4 regions of the Microbacterium sp. LKL04 genome follow, and region 1 is predicted to be linked to each of the others. Evidence: predicted binding sites of a transcription regulator. Region 1 holds the regulator's gene; each other region holds the start of a gene.

Region 1 (3,472 bases):
CGGCGTCGCCGTGCGCTGTTCCAGGGGTACCTGCAGGCGATGTCGCCCATGTACGCCACCGGTTCCTGATGGGCTCTGCTCTTCCCCTGGGCGATCCCGCGCCCGCCGACGGTGCGCTGCCGCACGACGTCCCGGTCGATCCCGATGTCGACTTCGGCGTCTACCTGCACGTGCCGTTCTGTCGCGTGCGCTGCGGTTACTGCGACTTCAACACGTACACGGCGACCGAGCTGCGCGGTGCGCGTCAGGACGCCTATGCCGACGAGGTCCTGCACGAGATCGCGCTCTCACGCGATGTTCTCGCGGCACAGGGCCCACTGCGTGCGGCCCGGACGGTGTTCTTCGGCGGCGGCACCCCCACGCTCCTGCCGCCGGGGGACCTCGCGCGCATGCTCGGCGGGATCCGCGACTCCTTCGGGCTCGCCGACGGTGCAGAGGTGACGGTCGAGGCGAACCCCGACACTCTGACCGACGAGGTCGCGAGGACACTCGCTGCCGCCGGCGTCACGCGGTTCTCGATCGGCATGCAGTCGTCCGTGCCGCACGTCCTCGCGGCGCTCGACCGCACCCATGACCCCGCGAACATCGCGACCGCCGTCGCCGCGGCGCGGAATGCCGGGGTCGCCGTCAGCCTCGACCTCATCTACGGCGCGCCGGGGGAGTCGCTGGAAGACTGGCGCACGTCGCTCGAGACGGCGATCGCACTCACCCCCGATCACATCTCGGCGTACGCCCTCATCGTGGAGGACGGGACGAAGCTCGAGCGTCAGATCCGCCGCGGCGAGGTGCCCGCCCCCGACGACGATCTGCAGGCCGACATGTACGAGCTGGCCGACGAGATGCTGGCTGCCGCCGGCTACGGGTGGTACGAGGTCTCGAACTGGTCGACGAGCCCTGCGCAGCGCTCGCGCCACAACCTGTCGTACTGGCGGGGTCAGGACTGGTGGGGCTACGGTCCCGGTGCGCACAGCCACGTCGGCGGCCTGCGCTGGTGGAACGTGAAGCACCCGGCTGCGTACGCGCAGCGCTTGGCGCTGGGGGAGTCCCCGGCGGCGGGACGGGAGCGACCGGATGCCGAGGCCCACCGCCTCGAGGTCATCCTGCTCCGCTCGCGCATCGTCGACGGCGTCGCGGTCGACGAGGCGACCGTCGAGGGGCGGCGGAACGTGGCATCCCTCATCGCCGACGGACTCGTCGACGGCGCTGCGGCCGTCCGCGGGCGCATCGTCCTCACCAGGCGCGGGCGGCTCCTGGCCGACGCCGTCGTCCGCGCGCTCACCGCGTGATCCGAGCAGATCGCTTCTCGCGCGATAGAATTGGCACTCCCAGAACGAGAGTGCCAGCGGAGGAGGGGTGATGGTCTCGGAACGCGGTCTTCAGGTGTTGCGTGCGATCGTGCAGGACTACGTCGACACGCGCGAGCCGGTCGGCAGCAAGGCGATCGTCGACCGTCACCAGTTCGGCGTGTCGGCTGCGACCATCCGCAATGACATGGCGCTCCTCGAGGACGAGGAGCTCATCACCGCGCCGCACACCTCGTCGGGCCGCGTGCCCACCGACAAGGGCTACCGCGTCTTCGTCGATCACCTCGCCGATGTCCGCCCCCTCACCTCGGCGCAGCGCTCCGCGATCGGGGCCTTCCTTGAGGACACGGGCGACCTCGACGACCTGCTCGTCCGGACGGTCCGTTCCCTCACCCGGCTGACCGGCCAGGTCGCGATCGTCCAGTACCCGTCGTTCGCGCGGGCCAACGTCTCGCACGTCGAGGTCGTGCACCTCGGCGGCACGCGCATCGTCATCATCGTCGTGACCGACACCGGTCGGGTCTCGCAGCGTGTCGTCTTCCTTGCGACCGAGCCGTCCGCCGACGAAGCGTCGCAGCTCAAGCTCACGATGACGGCGCTGCTCACCGGCAAGAGCGTCAAAGACGGTGCGGCGGCGATCGCGAAGATCCTCGAGGCCGAGACCGCCGCGCCGCGCGAGGAGAACCGTCGCATCGTGCTGCGGGCGATCGGTGAGGAGCTCGACGAGTTCCGCCAGGACCGCATGGTGATGGCGGGGTCCGCGACCCTCGCGCGCCGCGAGTCGGACTTCCGCGGCAGCATCTATCCCCTCCTCGAGGCGATCGAGGAGCAGGTGACCCTCCTGCGTCTGATGGGCGAGATGGTCGCCGACGATCGCGGACTGGCGACCAGCATCGGGCGCGAGAACGAGCCGTTCGGGCTGTCCGAGGCATCCATCGTCGCGGGCGAGTACGACGCCGGGGGGTCTCACGCCCGCATCGGTGTGCTCGGGCCCACACGGATGGATTACCCCACGAATCTCGCGGCGGTTCGCGCCGTCGCGCACTATCTGACGCGATTGCTCGAAGAAGACGAGACGTCGCGCTGAACGAATCGGCCCGCGGGCCGGAGAGGTGATTGTGGCTGACCACTACGAGGTCCTGGGCGTCGCGCGTGACGCGAGCCCCGAGGAGATCAAGAAGGCATACCGGCGTCTGGCGCGCCAGCTGCACCCGGATGTGAACCCCGGAGAGGATGCGTCCGAGCAGTTCAAGCTCGTGACGCACGCCTACGACGTGCTGAGCGACCCCGACCAGCGCCAGCGTTACGACATGGGCGGCGACGCCGGCGGCTTCGGCGGGGCCGGTGCCGGCTTCGGCGGCTTCAGCGACATCTTCGAGAGCTTCTTCGGGGGCGGCGGAGGCGGAACCCGCGCGGGACGGCCCCGGTCCCGTCGCGAGCGCGGTCAGGATGCCCTCGTCCGCGTCGACCTCGACCTCGGCGACGTCGTCTTCGGCGTCCACCGCGACATCGAGGTCGACACCGCCGTCCTCTGCGAGACCTGCCAGGGCTCGTGCTGCCAGCCGGGCACCCAGCCGGTCACGTGCGACATCTGCCACGGATCGGGTCAGATCCAGCGGACGGTCCGGAGCCTCCTCGGCAACGTCGTCACCTCCCAGCCCTGCACCACGTGCCAGGGGTACGGCACGACCATCCCGTACCCGTGCTCCACCTGCCAGGGCCAGGGCCGTGTGCGCGCGCGCCGCACCGTGTCGATCGACATCCCCGCCGGTGTCGAGACCGGTCTGCGCCTCCAGCTCCCCGGTTCGGGCGAGGTCGGCCCCGCCGGCGGTCCGAACGGCGACCTGTACCTCGAGGTCACCGTCGCCCCGCACGACGTGTTCAGCCGTGACGGCGACGACCTGCTCGCAACCCTCGAGGTCTCGATGGTCGACGCGATCCTCGGCACGAGCGTCACGATCGACTCGCTCGACGGCTCCGTCGACCTCGACATCCGCTCCGGCGTCCAGGCGGGCGACGAGCTCACCATCCGCGGCCGGGGGATCACGCCCCTCCGCGGCGACCAGCGCGGCGACCTCCGCGTCGGCGTGCAGGTCGTCACTCCCTCGCACCTCGACCCCAAGTCCCGGGCTCTCGTGCAGGAGCTCGCGAAGCGGATGCGCCCCGCC
Region 2 (3,472 bases), 750 kb from region 1:
CGCTGTGCCCGGCGGCGACGCCGTCAGGATCGGCGGGGATGGTGCCGTCCTTCCCGAGGCCGCCCGGCTTCTCAGACCCGTCGCTGTCCGAACCGTTCTGCGGGGATTGCGCGTCGTCACCGACGACGGCGGAGTCATCGTGGTCTGTCATGGGAACCTCTCCTCGGATCGATGTGACGAGGCCCGTGCGACGCTGCGCGATGACGGCCACCGTGTACGGCGTGGACGACGCCTCACCGCACACAATGGACTCCTGCCGCCGGAGCGGATGCTCCCTTGACATTCCGCGCGGGACGCTGCGGCGGCCCTCCGGCGCCCGGGAACGACGAAGGGCCCCTCCCGGAGGAGGGGCCCTTCGTGCTGACTGTCAGCGCTGGATCAGAAGTCCATGCCGCCGGTCGGGTCGCCGGCCGGAGCCGCCGCCTTCTCGGGCTTGTCGGCGACGACTGCCTCGGTGGTGAGGAAGAGGCCGGCGATCGACGCGGCGTTCTGCAGCGCCGAGCGGGTGACCTTGGCCGGGTCGATGATGCCCGCGGCGAACATGTCGACGTACTCACCGGTCGCGGCGTTCAGGCCCTGGCCCGCGGGGAGCTCGGCGACCTTGTTCGACACGACGCCCGGCTCGAGGCCGGCGTTGAGGGCGATCTGCTTCAGCGGCGCCTGGATGGCGACCTTGACGATGTTCGCACCGGTCGCCTCGTCACCGACGAGCTCGAGCTTGGCGAACGCCTTCTCGCCGGCCTGGATGAGCGCGACGCCACCACCGGGGACGATGCCCTCCTCGACGGCTGCCTTCGCGTTGCGGACGGCGTCCTCGATGCGGTGCTTGCGCTCCTTGAGCTCGACCTCGGTCGCCGCACCGGCCTTGATGACGGCCACGCCACCAGCGAGCTTCGCGAGGCGCTCCTGGAGCTTCTCGCGGTCGTAGTCGCTGTCGGTGTTGTCGATCTCGCGGCGGATCTGGGTCACGCGACCCTCGATCTGCGATGCCTCGCCGGCACCCTCGACGACCGTGGTCTCGTCCTTGGTGATGATGACCTTGCGGGCACGGCCGAGCAGGTCGAGGGTGGCGTTCTCGAGCTTGAGACCGACCTCCTCGGTGATGACCTGGCCGCCGGTGAGGATCGCGATGTCCTGGAGCTGAGCCTTGCGACGGTCGCCGAAGCCGGGAGCCTTGACGGCAGCCGACTTGAAGATGCCGCGGATCTTGTTGAGCACGAGCGTCGCGAGAGCCTCACCCTCGACGTCCTCGGCGATGATCAGGAGCTCCTTGCCCTCCTGGATCACCTTGTCGACGACGGGGAGAAGGTCCTTGATGTTCGAGATCTTCTGGTTCGCGATGAGGATGTAGGGATCCTCGAAGACGGCTTCCTGACGGTCGGCGTCGGTGACGAAGTAGGGGTTGATGTAGCCCTTGTCGAAGCGCATACCCTCGGTGAGCTCGAGCTCGGTGCCGAAGGTGTTGGACTCCTCGACGGTGACGACGCCTTCCTTGCCCACCTTGTCGATGGCCTCGGCGATCAGGGCGCCGATCTCGGGGTCGGCAGCCGAGATGGATGCCGTCGCCGCGATCTGGTCCTTGGTCTCGATCTCCTTCGCGCCGGCGAGCAGCTCGTCGGAGAGAGCCTTGACGGCCTTCTCGATGCCCTTCTTGAGCGAGATGGGGTCGGCGCCGGCTGCGACGTTGCGCAGACCTTCGCGCACGAGCGCCTGGGCGAGGACCGTGGCGGTCGTCGTGCCGTCACCGGCGACGTCGTCGGTCTTCTTGGCGACCTCCTTGACGAGCTCCGCGCCGATCTTCTCGTACGGGTCGTCGAGCTCGATCTCCTTGGCGATCGACACGCCGTCGTTCGTGATCGTGGGGGCGCCCCACTTCTTCTCGAGCACGACGTTGCGGCCGCGGGGGCCGAGCGTCACCTTGACGGCGTCGGCCAGGGTGTTGAGGCCGCGCTCGAGGCCGCGGCGGGCCTCCTCGTCGAAAGCGATGATCTTTGCCATAAGTGTGTCGTCCCTCCCGGACGTGAGGTTCAGTACCGTGCCCCCAGGGACTGGGAGCGGGATCGTTCTGGCACTCAGGATGAGTGAGTGCTAAATCATTCTGGCACTCGACCATAGCGAGTGCAAGCCGTGCGACACCGACTCGCGCGACCGTGACGACATCGCACTGAGGCCGCACGCACAGCCCGATCACCGCGCGGAGGAACGGATGCCGACGATCGTCGAAATCGCTTCATCGCGGGGATCAACGGCGTGCGAAACGCTGCACGAGGATATGCCGTGAACCGCGAGGAGATGCGACGCCTACCTGCGGTGGGACACCGCCGAGTGGCGCGACGGATTCGCCGGGTGGCAGCACTTCGACGCCGTGTCCGCAGCGTTTCAGCAGGTCCGCGACGGAGCTGGACCCCGCCGAGGTGAGCGGAACGTTCCTCCGCCGGTACGAGAGCTGAGACTCGTCAGGCGACGACGCGGACGGACTCGGCCTGCGGGCCTTTCTGGCCGCTGCCGACGGTGAACTCGACAGCCTGGCCCTCCTCGAGAACGCGGAAGCCCGACATGTCGATGTTGGAGTAGTGGACGAAGACGTCCTGTCCGTCACCGAGGGTGATGAAGCCGAAGCCCTTCTCGGCGTTGAACCATTTGACGGTTCCCTGGGTCATGCGAATCTCCTGAAGCTGTGGGACATCGAAATGCTAGCCACGCGCCCAGGCCGGAATCCGCGGTTCCGGGCTTTGTTGACACCCGTGCACCGAAGTGTTTACGACGGCGAAACACATCGCGTCGCGCGGGGCTCACTCCGAGCCGAAATCGAGCCCCACGACGATCACCAGCTGCGGTCGGCTGGTCCCGCCGGCATCCGTCGTCTCGGGCGGCGCCACCACCTGGTACGTGTCATCGAGGGAGACGTCCGCTCCACCGATGGCGTCCGCGAGCCCTCGGGCGGCGGCCTCGTCGGTCGCCGTACCGTAGTAGACCGTCGTCGTCGGGAAGTCGTTCGAGCTCGCGTTGCTCGCCTCGACGTCCGCGGCATCCCATCCTGCAGCGACGACGTCGTCGCGCACCTTGGCCCCGAGTCCGTTCTCCGCCGTCGCGTTCAGAACGAGCACCTGGTAGGAGGTGTCGACGCGGGGCGCGACGACAGCGGCCGTGCCGGTGGAGGCCGGCACCGGAGCGGCGTCGAACCGCCCGGTGGCGTACAGGGTGCCGAACACACCTGCGGCCACGATCGCCACCGTCGCGACGACGGACCACAGCGCGATCACCCCCACGCGCAGGCGCGGCGCCTCGGCGCGATGCGCACCCACGCGTGCGGAACCGGCGGGGAGGTCGTCGAAGCGATCCGTGGTGGCGGACCGGCCCTGCGAAGCGGAAGGATCCGTCGGGGCGGGCTGCTCTGGCTCGGTCGGGGAGGTCGGAGACGGCACCCGAGGATCCTACCGGGCCGAGGCCGGGAGGATTCCGGCGCGGCTGC
Region 3 (3,472 bases), 730 kb from region 1:
ACGGAGCGCGATGATCTTCTGGCCCATCATCCGCCCGCTGATGACGTCGAGCGGGTAGTGCGCCCCCATCACGATGCGGTTGTTCCCGGCCTCGGCGGTGCGGGCCAGGATCTGCGGTGCGAGCTCGGGCAGCATCTCGGCGAGCGCCGTTCCCTGCCAGTACGCCTGCGACGTGTGGCCGGAGGGGAAGGAGCCGCTCGTGGAACCCCACGCGTCGCCGCCTTCTTTGTCTCGGTAGACGAGGTCCTTCGTCGTGTCGAGGCGGAGGTACGGCCGGTCGTAGTCGAAGAAGTTCTTCGGCGGATTGCTCGATGACGTCGAGCCGAGCTTGCCGCCTGCCTTGCTGAGGAGCCACGTGAGCTTGGGCAGCTCGCCCGCGGCCACCGCGTCGGCGTAGATCGCCCCGAGGTTCTCACCGAAGGCATCGCCCATGCTGACGGACATGTCGTCGTACTGGTCGACGATGGCCCGCTGAACCTGGGCATCGGATGCGGTCCGGTTGATCTCGCTCGTCAGCGCGTCGTTGTAGTCCATGACGGCCGCGTTGCCCGCCGGGCCGCGATCGATGCGGAGGCCGTCGAAGACGTCCATCATGCGGACCGACCAGTTGTCGGCACTGGGCGCCTTCGCGTCACCGGTCGACGCGGCGGCGTCCGACGCGTAGGTCGCCGTCTTCTGCTCCTCGGTGAAGCCGGCGGCCGCGAACGCGGGTCCGGCGGTCAGGGTGCAGGCGACGAGGACGCCGAGTCCACCCATCGCCATCCCGGCACGAGTGCCTCGTCGTCTTGTCTGTCTCATCACGCTCACGGGCGCGCCTCGCTTCCATCGGGTGAGCCAGAATGCTTTCCTGAACGCGGGAACGGCGCGTGACGTCCGGGTGACCACGAAGCGACGAACCGCGCTCGTCGTGCGGGCACGCGACGATACAGTGGACGCCATGACCGATCGACGCCTCGCCATCGCGGCATGGGAGAGCCTCTTCCGCGCGCAGCACGAGGTTTTGGCCGAGATCTCACAGGACTTCGACGACGACGACCTCTCCAGCGCGGAGTACGACGTCCTCCTCACCGTGACCCGATGCGACGAGCACACGGCGCGACTTCGCGACGTCACCGCGAACATGCTGATCAGCCAGCCCAGCGTGTCCCGCCTCGTGGATCGGATGGTAGCTCGGGGTCTCGTCGCCAAATGCCCGGACCCCCAAGACGGTCGCGGCGCGATCCTGCGCGCCACAGAGAAGGGCGCGGCGACGTTCCGCCGCATGGCCACTGCTCATGGCCGAACGATCGCCGAGCGGATGTCGGTGCTCACCGACGACGAACTCGCCCAGCTCGAGAAGCTGACGGCGCGTCTGCGCGGAGTGTGACCGCAGACGAATCGCCCCGCATCCGACACGGGATGCGGGGCGATTCGTCAGAGCGGGAGCGCTCCGCCGATCACTGGTCGATCGGCTGCGGCTCGCTCTCGTGGCTCGCGATGGTCGGGGCCGACCCCTCAGCGACGACCTCGACCTTGCGCGGCTTGGCCTTCTCGCTCACCGGGATCGTGACGGTCAGGACGCCGTTGTTGTAGGTCGCGGTGATGGCGTCGGTGTCGATGCCCTGGCCGAGGTTCAACTGGCGCAGGAAGCTCGCGGTCTCGCGCTCGCGCGTGATCCACTTCACCCCGTCGGCAGCGCCCACCGTGCGCTCGGCGCGGATGGTAAGCAGCTGGCCGTCGACGTCGATGTCGACCGAGCCCGGGTCGATGCCCGGCAGGTCGGCATTCAGGACGTAGTGGTCGCCGTCGCGGTACAGGTCCATCGGCATCCGTCGCGGGCCGCGGCGCGTGTCGAAGAGGGTCGACGCGATGCGGTCGAGGTCACGGAACGGGTCGTAGGTTGCCATGATTCTCTCCTTCGATGTTGTGGTCTCAAAGTTGAGCCCCAGCGGCTCAAGTACACTCAGATTAGCACTCTGCCCCATCGAGTGCCAACGGTTCTCGGACGGCGAACGCCCCCGGCGGCGACGGCCGTAGGCTGGCGACATGAGCGCCTCCGAGACCGCCCCCGAGCCCGCCGACCCGTTCCTCTGGTTGGAGGACATCGACGGTCCCGACGCCCGGGCCTGGGCGGCCGATCGGACCGCCGAGACCGAGGCGGCCTTCTCGGGCGACACCCGCACCGCGCTCGAGCGCCGCCTGACCGGCATCCTGCAGGACCCCGATCGCCTCGTCGTCCCGAGCCGCCACGGCGATCTCATGTACGACCTGTGGCGGGATGCCGCGAACCCCCGTGGCCTGTGGCGCCGGACATCCCGCGCCTCCTTCGCCGCGGGTGAGCCCACGTGGGAGGTGCTGCTCGACGTCGACGCGCTCGGCCGCGAGGAGGGCGTCGCGTGGGCGTTCGCGGGCGCGGCGCACGGACCTGCCGGCAGCGGCCGCGCGCTCGTGCGGCTGAGCCCAGACGGCGGCGACGCCACCGTCGTGCGCGAGTTCGACCTCGACGCGGGTCGTTTCGTCGACGACACCCCGTTCACCCTCGACGCCGAGAAGACGATGATCGCGTGGGTCGACCGCGACACCCTCCTTGTCGCCACCGCCCTGCACGGCGGCGGCGTGACCGACTCGGGGTATCCCATCAGCGCCCGCGCCTGGCGACGGGGCGAGTCCCTCGACGACGCGCCGCCCATCGTGACGGGTGTCGCGTCGGATGTCGGCGTGTTCGCGCACGTCGACCGCACCGGCGGGGCGGCGACGCCGATCGTGGTCATCGCGCACGACTTCTTCCACTCCGAATCGTGGGTGTGGGACGGCGGCGAGCCGCGTCTGATCGCCGTCCCGCAGGACGCGAACGTGGACGTGCACGGTGACCTCGTCACCGTCCGGACCACGACCCCGTGGCGCATCGGCGACACGACGCATCCGTCGGGCACCCTCCTCATCGGTCCGCTCGAGACCGTCACGGAGGGCGACGGGTCGGGCCTCCGCGTCGCGTTCGCCCCGTCCGACACCGCGGTGCTCGAGGCGTGGACGTGGACCCGCACCCGCCTCGTCCTCACGATCCTCGATCGCGTGCAGAGCCGGCTCGTGTCGCTGGACCCCGAGACGCTCGTCGGTGTCGACATCGAGCTGGGTCTCGGCGACGCCGACCTCTTCAGCGCGAGTGTCGCCACCGCCGACGACGACGAGGACGACGAGCTGTGGGTGGTCGCTCGCGGCTTCCTCACTCCCCCGACGCTCCTCGTCCTCGAGCCGGGTGCGGAGCCGCGCGTCGTCGATCGCAGCCGCGCCACCTTCGATGCCTCCGGACTCGTCGCCGAGCAGCACTGGGCGACGTCGGCCGACGGCACTCGTGTGCCGTACTTCGAGGTCGGCCCGCGCGAGCGCTCGGGCGCCCTTCCCGTGCTTATGAACGGCTACGGCGGGTTCGAGCACGCGCTGACGCCCGAGTATCCGACGATCGTCGGTCCCGCCTGGCTCGAAGAGGGCCGGG
Region 4 (3,472 bases), 1.1 Mb from region 1:
TGCTGGGTGGCGGCGTCATCGCGAACAAGCGCCTGCGCGACGTCGCCCTCGAGCGCGCCGAGGCCGCTGGGGTCTCCGTCCGCATCCCGCCGCTCTCGCTCTGCACCGACAACGGCGCCATGATCGCCGCGCTCGCCTCGGAGCTCATCATGAGCGGCCGCCCCGCCTCGACCCTCGCCTTCGGTGCCGACTCCACCCTGCCGGTCACCACGATCCAGGTGGCGGCGTCGTCATGACCGACGAGCGGATGCCGCGCCCCACCGCTTCGACGCAGGGTCCCGCCTCCCCGTCTCAGGGGCCTGTGGTCGAGCCGGCGTCGGAGGACGTCGCGCCCGCACCGACCGACTCCGCCCTCCCCGGTGCCCACCGCGGCGGCTTCCGGCGCGAGCTGACGCAACCGCTCCCCGTCGCCCCGCCCCTGGCGGTGCACCCGGACCCGGCAGAGGACGCCTCGCCCGACGTGCGGTGGATCCCGCCGACGCCGGTGCTGCCGCGAAGCGCCGGATGGTCGGTGCTGTTCGGCGGGCTCGGCCTGATCCTCGCGTGCTTCGTCGGCTGGGGCTTCCCGGTCGGGGTGATCGGCGTCGTCCTCGCCGTCCTCGCGCTCCGCCGCCCGTGGGAGAAGCGCGAGACAGCTCTCTGGGGCCTGGGACTCAGCGTCGGGTCGCTCCTGTACAGCGCCGGCTGGCTGTGGTGGGCAGGGACCCAGGGCGCGCTCTTCGGCTGAGTCAGACCCGGTCGGCCAGAACCGCGACTCGCTTCGCCTTCGGACCCTCGCCGAGTCGCGTGAGGATGAGCGTCGCCGACGCGTCTCCGCGCAGCGTGAGCTTGCGGCGGAACTGCGCCGGATCGACATCCACGCCGCGCTTCTTGATCTCGACGGTGCCGATCCCGTTCGCCTGCAGGGCGGCGTTGATCGCCGGCACCTTCACCGGCAGGACCTCGCGCACGCGGAACGACTGCACGAACGGATTCGTCAGCGCGGCATCCGACGTCAGGTAGGCGATGCCGTCGGCGACCATGCCTGCGTGCAGGTCCCGCGCCACCTCGCCGATCAGGCGAGCGCGGATGACCGCGCCCTCCGGTTCGTGGAGGAACGCGCCGAGCTCGCGGACCGGCTCATCGGGGGAGTCGGCCGGGGCGGTGAGCTCCGCTGCCGACCCGCCGCGGATGACGAGAGCCGACCGCCGCACACCCTCGCGCCGCAGCGACCCCGACCAGAGCACGAGCTCGACGGTCGAGCCGTCGACGCTGATCCACTGCGCCTCCACCCCGTCGGGGATGAGGTCGCGGTCGAGTCCCGGACCGAGCTTGATGCCCACCGGCATCCGCTCCGCCAGTGCGAAAGCCCACTCCAGCGACGGCGACCAGTCCTCCGGCCGGGTGCGCGAGGTCTCGGAGTGACCCGCGGTGCGGCGGGCCGGGTCGAGCCAGACGGCGTCCCAGCCGTCGAGGTCGGTCTCCTCGGCGAGGCCGCTCCGGATGGTGACCGCCTCGCCGAACGGTGCGAGGTTGTAGGCCGCCAGGGCTGCGGTGGTCTCATCCGCGTCGACGGCCAGGACGTCGAGCCCCAGGCCCGCCAGGCCGAGGGCATCGCCCCCGATGCCGCAGCCGAGGTCCGCGACGCGCTGCACCCCGGCATCCCGGAATCGCCCCGCGTGACGCGCGGCGACCTCGAGGCGTGTGGCCTGCTCGAGTCCCGCTCGGGTGAAGAGCATACGGTCCGCGAACGGGCCGAACTTCGCGGCGGCCCGCACCCGCAGGTGGGCCTGTCCGACGACGGCGGACACCAGGTCGGGGGAGTGGCCCGCGGCGCGCAGACGCGAGACGGCGGCGGCGACCTCGGTGGTGGATGCCAGGGGTCCGACCGCGTCGACCATGCGCAATCCCTGCGGTGTCAGGAGGGCGGTCAGCTCGGCCTGTTCCATCCGGCCAGCCTAGGCGCACCGGCATCCCGATCACTGTTGGCACTCGCGTTGCATGAGTGCCAGCCGCGCCCTAGACTTTCGTTAGCACTCTCGGTAAGCGAGTGCTGATGAGTCTTGAAGCAGGACCCCACCAGCAAGAAAGAGGTAGAACGTGTCGGTTTCCATCAAGCCGCTCGAAGACCGCATCGTCATCAAGCAGGTCGAGGCCGAGCAGACCACCGCAAGTGGCCTGGTCATCCCTGACACCGCCAAGGAGAAGCCCCAGGAGGGCGAGGTCGTGGCCGTGGGCCCCGGCCGCATCGACGACAACGGCAACCGCGTTCCGCTCGACGTCGCCGTCGGCGACCGCGTTCTGTACAGCAAGTACGGCGGCACCGAGGTCAAGTTCGGCGCCGACGAGTTCCTCGTGCTCTCGGCTCGCGACGTCCTCGCGGTCGTCGTCCGCTGACACGCAGCACCTTTCACAGGGCCCGGATGCTTCGGCATCCGGGCCCTGCGTCTTCCCCTGGCAGGATCCGCGCGAACGTCGGCAGTCACGGTGCTGACGGCGGTGTCATGACCGTCGTAGGCTCGTACTCATGACACCTGAGGATGCCGCCCGCGAGAAGTCCCTCGGCGGTGTCTTCGTCTTCTCGGCCTACGTTCTCTGGGGCTTCCTCCCGCTCTACTTCGTCAGCCTCGCCCCCACGACGCCGTGGGAGGTCGTCGGCTGGCGCATCGTGCTGAGCCTCGTCTTCTGCGTCGCGCTGATCGCCGTCACCCGCGGCTGGGGGCGGATGCGCGCCATCCTCCGGGACCGACGGCTCATGCTCTGGACGCTCGTCGCCGGCCTGCTCATCTACGTCAACTGGCAGGTGTTCCTCATCGGCACCCTGACCGGTCATGTCGTGGAGACGAGCCTCGGCTACTTCATCAACCCGATCGCCACCGTCCTCCTCGGCGTGCTCGTTCTGAAGGAGCGCCTGCGCCCCGCGCAGTGGGTCGCCGTCGGCATCGCCGTCGCGGCCGTCGTCGTCATCATCGTCGCGGTCGGAGACGTGCCGTGGATCGCCCTCGCCCTCGCGGCGAGTTTCGCGACGTACGGTCTCGTCAAGAAGCGGATCGGACCCTCGGTGGATGCCGTCAGCGGCCTCACACTCGAATCGTTCTGGCTCGTTCCCATCGCCGTCATCCAGCTCGTCGCGGTCGGAGTGACGTCGGGGCTCACGATGGGGCGCGAAGGCTCCGGCCACATGGTCCTCCTCCTACTCGCCGGCGCCGTCACCGCCATCCCGCTGCTCTTCTTCTCCGCCGGTGCCAGGCGCACGTCGCTGACCGTGGTCGGCATCCTGCAGTTCATCGCGCCGGTCATGCAGTTCCTCACGGGCGTGCTCATCCTGCAGGAGCCGATGCCGTTCGAGCGGTGGATCGGTTTCGGTCTCGTCTGGGTCGCCATCGCGGTGTTCGCGGTGGACTCGCTCCTGGCCTCCCGCCGCGAACGTGCCCGCGCGGTGACCGCCGTCCCCGACCCGGTCTGATAGAGCCGGACGCCGCTTTCCCCGCCG

The links. The regulator HrcA, encoded in region 1, represses chaperone genes, less so after heat shock. The targets are predictions, from matches to a motif close to TTNGCACTCGNNNNNNNCGAGTGCNAA.
Region 2: groL (chaperonin GroEL) is a predicted target of HrcA. The motif match lies at 2,066-2,092, and genes of this name have one in related genera.
Region 3: BLP38_RS00350 (Hsp20/alpha crystallin family protein) is a predicted target of HrcA. The motif match lies at 1,948-1,974, and genes of this name have one in related genera.
Region 4: groES (co-chaperone GroES) is a predicted target of HrcA. The motif match lies at 1,965-1,991, and genes of this name have one in related genera.

The regions. Positions count from the first base shown of each region.
Region 1 is NZ_LT627736.1:791,673-795,144, forward strand. It holds gene BLP38_RS03910 (DUF1990 family protein) at 1-69, shown strand, start outside; gene hemW (radical SAM family heme chaperone HemW) at 69-1,286, shown strand; gene hrcA (heat-inducible transcriptional repressor HrcA) at 1,357-2,391, shown strand; gene dnaJ (molecular chaperone DnaJ) at 2,423-3,472, shown strand, end outside.
Region 2 is NZ_LT627736.1:1,543,369-1,546,840, forward strand. It holds gene BLP38_RS07610 (hypothetical protein) at 1-151, opposite strand, end outside; gene groL (chaperonin GroEL) at 379-1,998, opposite strand; gene BLP38_RS07620 (cold-shock protein) at 2,457-2,660, opposite strand; gene BLP38_RS07625 (LytR C-terminal domain-containing protein) at 2,793-3,425, opposite strand; gene BLP38_RS07630 (DUF3263 domain-containing protein) at 3,435-3,472, opposite strand, start outside.
Region 3 is NZ_LT627736.1:66,552-70,023, reverse strand. It holds gene BLP38_RS00360 (acid phosphatase) at 1-762, opposite strand, end outside; gene BLP38_RS00355 (MarR family winged helix-turn-helix transcriptional regulator) at 938-1,366, shown strand; gene BLP38_RS00350 (Hsp20/alpha crystallin family protein) at 1,437-1,886, opposite strand; gene BLP38_RS00345 (prolyl oligopeptidase family serine peptidase) at 2,026-3,472, shown strand, end outside.
Region 4 is NZ_LT627736.1:1,931,764-1,935,235, reverse strand. It holds gene tsaD (tRNA (adenosine(37)-N6)-threonylcarbamoyltransferase complex transferase subunit TsaD) at 1-236, shown strand, start outside; gene BLP38_RS09455 (hypothetical protein) at 233-727, shown strand; gene BLP38_RS09450 (class I SAM-dependent methyltransferase) at 729-1,928, opposite strand; gene groES (co-chaperone GroES) at 2,080-2,376, shown strand; gene rarD (EamA family transporter RarD) at 2,507-3,445, shown strand.